One region of the Anaerobacillus sp. QJM3NY_17 genome, then DNA from elsewhere that is predicted to be linked to it. Evidence: riboswitches for the same ligand, from Rfam matches in the RefSeq annotation. Region 1 holds a riboswitch; the other holds the start of a gene.
The links. A riboswitch is a leader RNA that binds a small molecule or an ion and turns the genes downstream of it on or off. The one in region 1 is predicted to bind FMN.
Positions count from the first base shown of each region.

Region 2: another riboswitch for FMN. It lies ahead of AC0VYV_RS03820 (ECF transporter S component); the one in region 1 lies ahead of ribD (bifunctional diaminohydroxyphosphoribosylaminopyrimidine deaminase/5-amino-6-(5-phosphoribosylamino)uracil reductase RibD).

Region 1 is NZ_CM149685.1:2,539,664-2,544,614, reverse strand. Features, by position in the region: gene lysA (diaminopimelate decarboxylase) at 1-1,033, shown strand, start outside; gene AC0VYV_RS13345 (peptidylprolyl isomerase) at 1,126-1,563, shown strand; FMN riboswitch at 1,586-1,731, shown strand; gene ribD (bifunctional diaminohydroxyphosphoribosylaminopyrimidine deaminase/5-amino-6-(5-phosphoribosylamino)uracil reductase RibD) at 1,874-2,956, shown strand; gene ribE (riboflavin synthase) at 2,956-3,612, shown strand; gene AC0VYV_RS13330 (bifunctional 3,4-dihydroxy-2-butanone-4-phosphate synthase/GTP cyclohydrolase II) at 3,639-4,832, shown strand; gene ribH (6,7-dimethyl-8-ribityllumazine synthase) at 4,866-4,951, shown strand, end outside.
Region 2 is NZ_CM149685.1:694,708-699,658, forward strand. Features, by position in the region: gene AC0VYV_RS03810 (peptide ABC transporter substrate-binding protein) at 1-492, shown strand, start outside; gene AC0VYV_RS03815 (amidase family protein) at 579-2,054, opposite strand; gene AC0VYV_RS03820 (ECF transporter S component) at 2,196-2,777, opposite strand; FMN riboswitch at 2,922-3,059, opposite strand; gene AC0VYV_RS03825 (c-type cytochrome) at 3,229-3,555, opposite strand; gene spoIIP (stage II sporulation protein P) at 3,788-4,951, shown strand, end outside.

The DNA of each region.
Region 1 (4,951 bases):
GAAGGCAGGTTTCCCCGTTGAGCGTATTCATTTTCATGGAAATAACAAAAGTGAATCTGAAATTAGAATGGCGCTTGATGCAGAAATAGGTTGCTTCGTTGTTGATAATTTTTACGAATTATCTCTCCTTGAGCAAATTGCAGAAGAAAAAAATGTGAAAGCTAATGTGCTGTTGCGTATAACACCAGGTATTGAAGCACATACGCATGATTATATTTTAACAGGCCAAGAAGATTCTAAATTTGGTTTTGATTTACAGAGTGGTCAGGTAGAACGCGCGATATTGGATGTAACAAAAATGAGTGCTGTTCATCTTCTTGGACTTCATTGTCATATAGGCTCACAAATTTTTGAAACAAATGGTTTTGTAATGGCTATTGAAAAGATTTATAGCTATCTTACAACATGGTATGATGCCTATGGTTTTGAGCCTGAAGTCCTTAACCTTGGTGGAGGATTTGGAATCCGATATACGAGTGAAGATCACCCATTACCAGTAGGGAACTACATCGAAGCTATGATTGAAACAATCAGAAATCAGGTAACAGGGCAAATGAACATGCCTGAGATCTGGATTGAACCTGGTCGTTCACTAGTAGGAGAAGCTGGAATGACGTTATATACGGTTGGTTCACACAAAAATGTTCCAGAGTTGCGACATTACCTCGCTGTAGATGGAGGGATGACGGATAATTTACGCCCTGCTCTCTATCAGGCAAAATATGAAGCCACAATAGCAAATCGAATGAATGAAGCAAAAGACCACCTATACTCTGTAGCAGGAAAGTGTTGTGAATCAGGTGATATGTTAATTTGGGATTGCCAGTTACAGCGAGCGATTGCTGGTGATACGATGGCTGTTTTTTCAACGGGGGCATATGGTTATTCCATGGCAAATAACTACAATAGATTACCAAGACCAGCTGTTGTCTTTGTTGAAAATGGTGAGGCCAACCTTGTTGTTGAGAGAGAGTCATACGAGGATTTAGTTCGACATGATTTGCCATTAAAACAAGCGATTATATCAAAATAATAGTTGAAAAGCATAAATGATATGGAACAGCTTCAGTCTGTGCTATAATGAAAGAGCTTTTAAGAAAATTGTTAGTGCAGGAGGATTTATTTATGAAAAAAGGAACAATTGCATTTGAAAATGGAGAAGTTATTGAAATTGAATTTTATCCAGAAGCAGCACCTAACACTGTTGCTAACTTTGAGAAGCTTGCAAATGAAGGTTTCTACAACGGTGTGAATTTTCACCGTGTAATCCCTGGTTTTGTTGCTCAAGGTGGAGATCCTACAGGTTCTGGAATGGGTGGACCAGGATATACAATTGACTGTGAAACAGAAGGTAACCCTCATAAGCACGTAGCAGGCTCATTGTCTATGGCACATGCTGGTAAAAACACGGGCGGCAGTCAGTTTTTCCTAGTTCATGAACCTCAGCCTCATCTAGACGGCGTTCATACCGTTTTTGGTCAAGTAACAGAAGGAATGGATACGGTCCTTCGCGTTAAACAGGGTGACGTAATGAAAGAAGTAAAAGTCTGGGACGAAGAATAGATCAGACTCTTAAAAACTTAATACTTTCCTTCGGGGTCGGGTGAAAATCCCAACCGGCGGTGATGACTAGCTTATGCTAGCTAAGTCCGTGACCCGGTTGCGTAAGCAAACGGTGGATCTGGTGAGAAACCAGAACCGACAGTATAGTCTGGATGGGAGAAGGAATAAAAGTGACCAATTTCCTTTTGAATCATAGATTCAAAAGGCTTATTTGGCATATACTTTTGCCTCCCGGGACAGCTGTGTTTTGGGAGGCTTTTTTTGTTCTCCTTCTCAACCAATAATGGAGAGTGGAACAGGAGTAAATACGATGAATCATACGGATTTTATGAAAACAGCGATCGATTTAGCTAGAAGTACGATAGGTCAAACGCGTCCGAATCCCTCCGTAGGAGCTGTCATTGTTAATAGTGGGCGTATCGTAGGGATGGGAGCTCATTTAAAGGCTGGAGAAGGCCATGCCGAAATTCAAGCACTCAAGATGGCGGGCAATCGAGCAAGTGGGAGTACTGCCTATGTGACACTAGAGCCATGTAGTCATCATGGAAAGACGCCTCCTTGTGCTGATGCTTTAATTCAAGCAGGAGTCAAAGAGGTATTTATTGCAAGTCAAGATCCGAATCCCCTGGTCGCAGGAAATGGTGTGACTAAACTAAAGAAAGCAGGCATAGCTGTCCATATTGGGCTTATGGAAGAAGAAGCCTTACAGCTAAACCGGATGTTTTTCCATTACATTACACAAAAAAGACCATTTGTAACGTTGAAAGCTGCTACAACGCTTGATGGCAAAATAGCAACTCATTCAGGTGATAGTAAATGGATTACGGGGGAAGACTCGAGAAAAGATGTTCATGCCTATCGTCATCAACATGATGCCATTCTTGTAGGTATTGGAACCGTCCTCTCTGATGACCCATCACTAACGACTCGTTTCGGTGAAGGGCTATCGCCGATTAGAATCGTGTTAGATCGTCAATTGAGGATGCCTTCTGACGCTAAAGTAATAAGTGATGAGAATGCAGAAACATGGATCATTACAACAAAACGAGCTGCGCTAAAAAATAAGCGATCTTTCCCAAAACATGTCCAAATCATCGCTGTCACAGATCCACTGCTCCCAATGGATAAAGTTCTTGACCTTTTAGGGGAACGAGAAATTACATCAGTATTTGTTGAAGGTGGTTCAGAAATACACGGTAGCTTTCTTGAATCACGCTCTTTTCAACAAGTTATTACATACATTGCGCCGAAGCTAATTGGTGGGAGTCAATCTCCTACGGCTTTCGGAGGTGCAGGTTTTAAAACGATGAATGAAGCGATCGATTTACAAGTGGATAGCGTAGAACAAATTGGAAATGATATTCGAATTATTTCATCAAGGAGGCTTTCTTAATGTTTACAGGTATTGTGGAAGAAATCGGAAGAGTTGAAAGTGTTCAACAATCAGGAGAATCCATTGCAATGCAAATTGCGGCGTCGACTATTTTAAAAGACGTTCATTTAGGAGATAGCATTTCGATAAACGGCGTGTGCTTAACTGTTACGACGTATACAGACTCTTCTTTTACCGTAGATATTATGCCTGAAACATTTCGTGCAAGCAGTCTTCGTCAGCTAGGGCCAAACTCATCGGTGAATCTTGAGAGAGCTATGTCCGCAAATGGACGCTTTGGTGGTCATTTTGTTTCTGGACATGTTGATGGTGTGGGGAAAATTACTCGTGTAGAACAAATCGATAATGCTGTTTATTATGACATCTCGATTCCGCGAAACCTTTTAATTTACTTTGTTGAAAAAGGCTCAGTTTCTGTTGATGGTACTAGTCTTACGGTCTTTGGAATAGGGGAGCACTCTCTTACTATATCTCTTATTCCCCATACCGTAGAGGAAACGGTGCTTGGGAGAAAAAGAGTGGGAGATACAGTGAATATAGAATGCGATATGCTTGGTAAATACATTATGAAGTACTTGGAGCAAAGAAGCGGTTCAAAACCCGAACCTACTGCTTCACTTGGGAGTCAGTTTTTTGAAGATCATGGATTTAAATAATGGTACTATCAGGAGGGTCATCGTATATGTTCCATACAATAGAAGAAGCGATTTATGATTTAATGCAAGGCCGGGTGGTGATCGTTTGTGATGATGAAGACAGGGAGAATGAAGGGGATTTTATCGCTTTAGCCGATAAAGTCACACCTGAAACAATCAATTTCATGATTACAAAAGGAAGAGGCCTTGTTTGCACGCCGATTACGGAAGAGCGTGCAAATGAACTGAAGTTGAGTCCAATGGTAGATCATAACACAGATTCTCATGGTACAGCGTTTACAGTGAGTGTCGACCACAAAAGTACAACTACAGGAATTTCGGCAGCTGAAAGAGCATCTACAATTCAATACTTAATTAACCCGGATGCTAAACCTTCAGACTTTAATCGACCAGGTCATATTTTCCCATTGATTGCTAAGGATGGAGGGGTCCTTAGAAGAGCAGGTCATACGGAAGCGGCAGTCGATTTGGCACGACTTTCTGGCTCTGCCCCGGCTGGTGTTATTTGTGAAATTATGAAAGAAGACGGTGAAATGGCGCGCGTTCCTGATCTAAAGGAAATTGCTGAAGAGTATGATTTGAAAATGATTACGATTAAAGATCTGATCCAATATCGTAACCGTAAAGATGTTCTTGTTCGAAAAGAAGTAGAAATAGAACTTCCGACTGAGTTTGGTTCTTTTAGAGCGGTAGGGTATTCGAACATTCTTGATCAGAAAGAGCACGTAGCTTTGATTAAAGGAGAAATCTTACCAGATCAACCAACTCTTGTGCGAGTTCACTCTGAATGCTTAACTGGTGATGTGTTTGGATCTTTTCGATGTGACTGTGGTCCACAACTACATGCTGCATTGGCACAAATTGAAGAGGAAGGTCATGGAGTGCTTTTGTATATGCGCCAGGAAGGAAGAGGTATCGGGCTTCTTAATAAAATGAAAGCCTATAAACTGCAAGAACAGGGCTACGACACAGTTGAAGCGAATGAGAAGCTTGGATTTAAGCCTGATTTAAGGGATTATGGAATAGGGGCACAGATTTTGAGAGACCTTGGTGTTTCTAAAATGAACCTTCTGACAAACAATCCTCGTAAAATAGCTGGATTAACAGGTTATGGTCTTGAAGTAGCATCTAGGGTACCTCTTCAGATGGCTTCTCGAAAAGAGAATGAAAAGTACCTAAAAACAAAACATAGCAAGCTAGGACACATGCTTCATTTCTAAAAATTTACGTATGAAAATAGGAGGATATTAATAATGGGACAAACATTTGAAGGAAACTTGGTTGGATCTGGGTTAAAAGTGGGTATAGTAGTAGGAAGATTTAATGAATTTATTACAAG
Region 2 (4,951 bases), 1.8 Mb from region 1:
ACTGACAAAGTTGAACTTGAATTCCTTACAACTGATAGTGACCTTGCATCCAAAATTGCAGAGTATGCGAAAGATCAGTTTGAGTCTAAGTTAGACGGTCTTACAATTACAATTAACAAACAGCCTTGGAAGCAGTTCCTTGATCTTGAAGATGCAGGAGACTTTGATATCTCAACTGGTGGTTGGGGACCAGACTATCCAGATCCAATGACTTACATTTACATGTTTGAAACAGACGGCGCTTATAACCGCATGGATTATTCTAACGAAGAGTATGACAAGCTAGTTTCAGATGCAAAAACTGAAACGGATGAGCAGAAGCGCTGGGAAATGATGCAAGAAGCTGAGCGTATTCTAATCGAAGAAGATACAGCGATCTTACCAACTTATCAAGGTGGTTCCGCTATTATCATGAAAGACTACGTGAAAAACTACCACATCCACAAGTTTGGTGCTGATTCTTCTCTTAAATGGGTAACAATCGAGAAGTAATCCTAAAAAGCGCGAGCCGAGAGGCTCACGCTTTTTATTTGGTGTGAAAAGGAAAAGTTTGATCATGGCTCTTTAATAAATGATTGTCATCTTGTCTCATGTGTCGTCTGGTTATTGATAAACAAATGCGGCAATCTTCGATGATGTGTATGCTGTTCGAAGACGTAAGCAAGTTTAATAAGCTGTGGTTCACTAAATGCTTTACCAGTCAGAGTGATGCCAAAAGGTTTGTTATTAGAAGTGAAACCAGCTGGTACGGTTATAGAAGGGTAACCTGCTTTTGCGGGAAGTGTTGAACCGTAAGAGCCTGCGAATAGTAATAAATCTAGATCTTCTCTTTCCATAAGTTGATCAATACCTTCATCCTTTGCGTATTTGAAATCTTGGAGTCGACTTTTAAGATAGGATGGATCAAATAATGTTCCTTGCGTTTGGTTTGATTCGATAAGAAGCGATTGACCAAATGGCAGAGAAGTCGACTGATTTTGGTTATAGTAATCAATAATTGTTGATAGATCTAGTGGAACAGAAGAGGTTGTTTCCTTAGCAAGGTAGCTGTTCACCCCTGATTTGAATTCGTGGAGAAGGACCTGGTAGTCTCTCTCTAACGCTTCCTGATATGGACTTATTTCTTTCACTTCTACAATAGAGCAACCTATCGTTTTAAGATCTTCCATGGCTTTAGCCAATTGTTCTTGTTCTTCCTGATGCATCGCATCATAATAGCCTTTTTTAACGACACCTATTCTTAAATTCTCAAGTAATGTAGGGAAGAGATATGGCGTATAATCATGGTACTCAGGTACAAAATGCGTCGCTTGATCTTGTGAATCCTTTCCTGATAACACACCGAGAAGGATTGCAGCATCAGTGACATTGCGTGTCATTGGGCCAGCGGTATCCTGTGAATAAGAAATAGGAATAATTCCAGTCCGGCTAATAGATCCCACGGTTGGTTTTATACCAACACCAGCATTAGAGCTTGATGGGCTAAGAATAGAGCCATTTGTTTCTGTTCCTACAGCAGCCGTAGCGAAATGACAGGCAACAGCTACAGCAGAACCAGAGCTCGATCCTCCGACGTCAAGTGTTCCAGGCCCATAGGGATTAAAGACTTGACCGCCTCTTGAACTAAATCCATTAGGCATTGTTTCACTCATGAAATTAGCCCATTCGGTCATATTGGTTTTCCCGAGAATCACAGCACCAGCGTGGCGAAGATTTTTTACTAGAAAAGCGTCATTTTTGCCATAAGAAGAAGCTAATGCCATAGAACCTGCACTTGTATGCATGTGGTCATCGGTGTTGATGTTATCTTTGAGCAGGATTGGGATTCCGTGTAATGGACTTCTGGGTCCATTTTGTTTGCGTTCACGATCAAGAGATTCTGCAATAAAAAGGGCGTCAGGATTGATTTCTAGTATAGCGTTTACTCGTGGATTATAATTTGCGATTTGTTCAAGATAGTACTGTACGAGCTGGAGAGAAGTAAGGTTGTCTTCTAACATTGCTTGCTGAAGATCAAGGATCGTTGATTTTTCTAACCATTCTAATGACAGCATATAGTATCCCCCATGAGAATCCTTTTTGTAACTATTTCAACAAAAATTGGTAAAATCCTTTTGCAATAGTCAGTTCTTGAGCGTTCGTTTTCAATTCACATAAAAAACCCGAATCTCTTTGTAAGATTCGGGTTTTGATATTTATGCAACTCTCGTTTGACGAGCAAACCAAGGTTTTAATTTTATAAAGAAGGCAACGAATATACTTGCTATAATAGCGCCTTTTACAAGGTTGAATGGTGTAATTCCTGTTAATACGAGAGCCTGACGAGCTGATGAAGACATTTCTTCAAAGCCCATAAACCACGTATATGCTGGAAGAATAATTAAATAGTTCAACAGTCCCATCACTGCCGACATTAGAATCGTTCCGAGCGTCAATCCCAGTGCTAACCCTTTCTGAGTTTGATTAAATTTACGGAAGATTAAAGAAGTTGGTACGATCAAGAAAACTCCTGCAATGAAGTTTGATATTTGACCAATTGGTACTCCGGTGAAGCTTCCTTGAATTCCAAAGTGAATGAAATTCTTAATCGCTTCTACAAGTATCCCAGCAACTGGACCATACAGAATGGCAACAAATAGTGCTGGAATTTCACTGAAGTCTATTTGTAGAAAAACAGGAAATCCAGGCAGTGGAAAATCTAAAAGCATTAACAAGTAAGAAATACTGCTGAACATCGCAACGACAATCATACGTTGCGTTTTTGAAACACTTTTCATTTTGACATTGCTCCCTTTTTTTCGAACCACCGAAAAAGGAGATGTGGCCCCAGTGCACACAAAAAACCATGAGTATGGGGCTCATGGTTACGGCATGGGGAAATAAGCAAGCTTCTGTTATAATTCAAAGAAAGCTTACTACTCCACCATCTTCTCCCATCCAGACTATACTGTCGGCTCTGGAATCACACCAGATCCTGCCCAAATTACAGGCTCGCGGGCTTGAGGAATTACTTATCCTTCACCGCCGGTCGGGAATTACACCCTGCCCCGAAGATAGTTCGTTATAATATTTACAAGTTCATTATACAGCGAAAGTAGCGATATCTCAATGAAAACATCTTGAACATATGCTATTTTGTGATAACGCTTTCTTTTTAGGGGGGCTAGCAGAGACATAAACTTAAAAGCTCTCCATCTTTGAAGAGGGAGAGCTTAAAATAAAGCGCTATTATTTTTTCTCAGAGAGCCACGTTGCGACCTTTTCAGCGTCTCCACCTTGGATGACACCAGCAGGCATACCGCCGCCTTTACCATTCTTAATTATTTCTAGAATTTCATCTTTTGAATACTTGCCACCTACTGCTTCAAGAGCAGGACCAGCACCGCCTCCAAGGTTTTCACCATGACATGACGCGCAGTTTTGAGAGAAGATTTTCTCGGCTTCTCCTCCAGCTGAATCTCCACCGCCTTCTTCAGACTGTTCACTATGGCCGGCTTCATTTCCACCAGCATGTTCTTCGGTTGTGGATAGCCAGTATGTAAAGCCTACAACCATAACTAGGAACAAAATTATTGCAGTAATATATGCGGATGATTTTCCCATTCTGTTCACCTCCTGTATCCTCATCTTTATCATACTTTTCAAACATTCAATTATCAAATATATTTTGCTTATTTCTTCCTGAATTATGTATGCGTTTCTATGATCACTAGTGAAAAAATCTTCTATTTTGGGGTGCGGATTCATAGACATAGAGTATGACGTTTAAGGAGCGGGGGGACAGGAAATGAAGAGCAGCTCACGCATGCTGTTTAGTGATACAAGCAGTAGACAAATTAGGTTTGTTTCTTTCTTTTCAATTGTAGGACTTATTCTCCTGTTTATTGTAGCAGGAATGATTTCCTCATCAGAAACGAAGTATCAACTCTCCTCTTCTGTGTTACATGATTGGATTACAAGTTTCTCGACTGAAGCTCTCGTTTATGGAATGGGGACGGAAAACCATTACTTGACTCAAGTACTACCAGAGGAAAGTGAGCCGCCAGCGCTGTCCTTAGTTGCCTTTCAGTTTATTACGAGTGTGAAACCCGGGGATATACGTAGTCTTTTGGGTGGGGAGCTACCAGGGTTTGCATTATATGATGCTAAAATCCACGTAGCCGGTGAAGGGACGAATTTCACTAATCTCCCTATTGAATCAACTCCTGCATTAGATGAATTGTTAAAAGAACGTGAAGTTCCAACTGAAAAATTACAGATAAATGATTCCAAGGATCAAGTAACACCTCCTCTTCAAACAACAAATGGCCGAAAAGTAGCTTTTATTTATCACTCTCATAGTTATGAATCATATCTGCCATTACTAGGACTTGAAGGCAACAAAAATGCAAATCTTGCAAATGATGGAAAAACGAATATTACGTTAGTTGGTAAGATGCTCGGAGAAGAACTGGCTGAGAGAGGGATTGGAGCAAAAGTAGATGATTCAAATATAGGCGCACTTTTAAATGAAAAAGGTTGGGAACACGGTAAAGCATATGATGTGTCTAGAACAATCGTACAATCGGCTGTGGCAGGAAATGATGATTTTAATTTGTTTATTGATATTCATCGAGACTCCTTAAGAGAAAAAGATACGACAGTGACAATTAACAATGAGGAATATGCTCGTACGGTCTTTGTTATTGGAGAAGAGAATCCAAATTACGAGAAAAACTTAGCACTTGCAAAGGATTTACATGTAGAATTAAAGACCAAGTATCCTGGGCTCAGCAGGGGAGTTATTGGTAAAAAAGGTCAAGGGGTAGACGGTATCTACAACCAGGACATATCTCCTAACGCTATGTTAATTGAAATAGGGGGCGTAGATAATAACCTCGAACAGCTGAGTCGAACAGTTAAAGCGATTGCGGATGTCGTTAGTGAACACTACTGGAAGACCCAAAAAGTA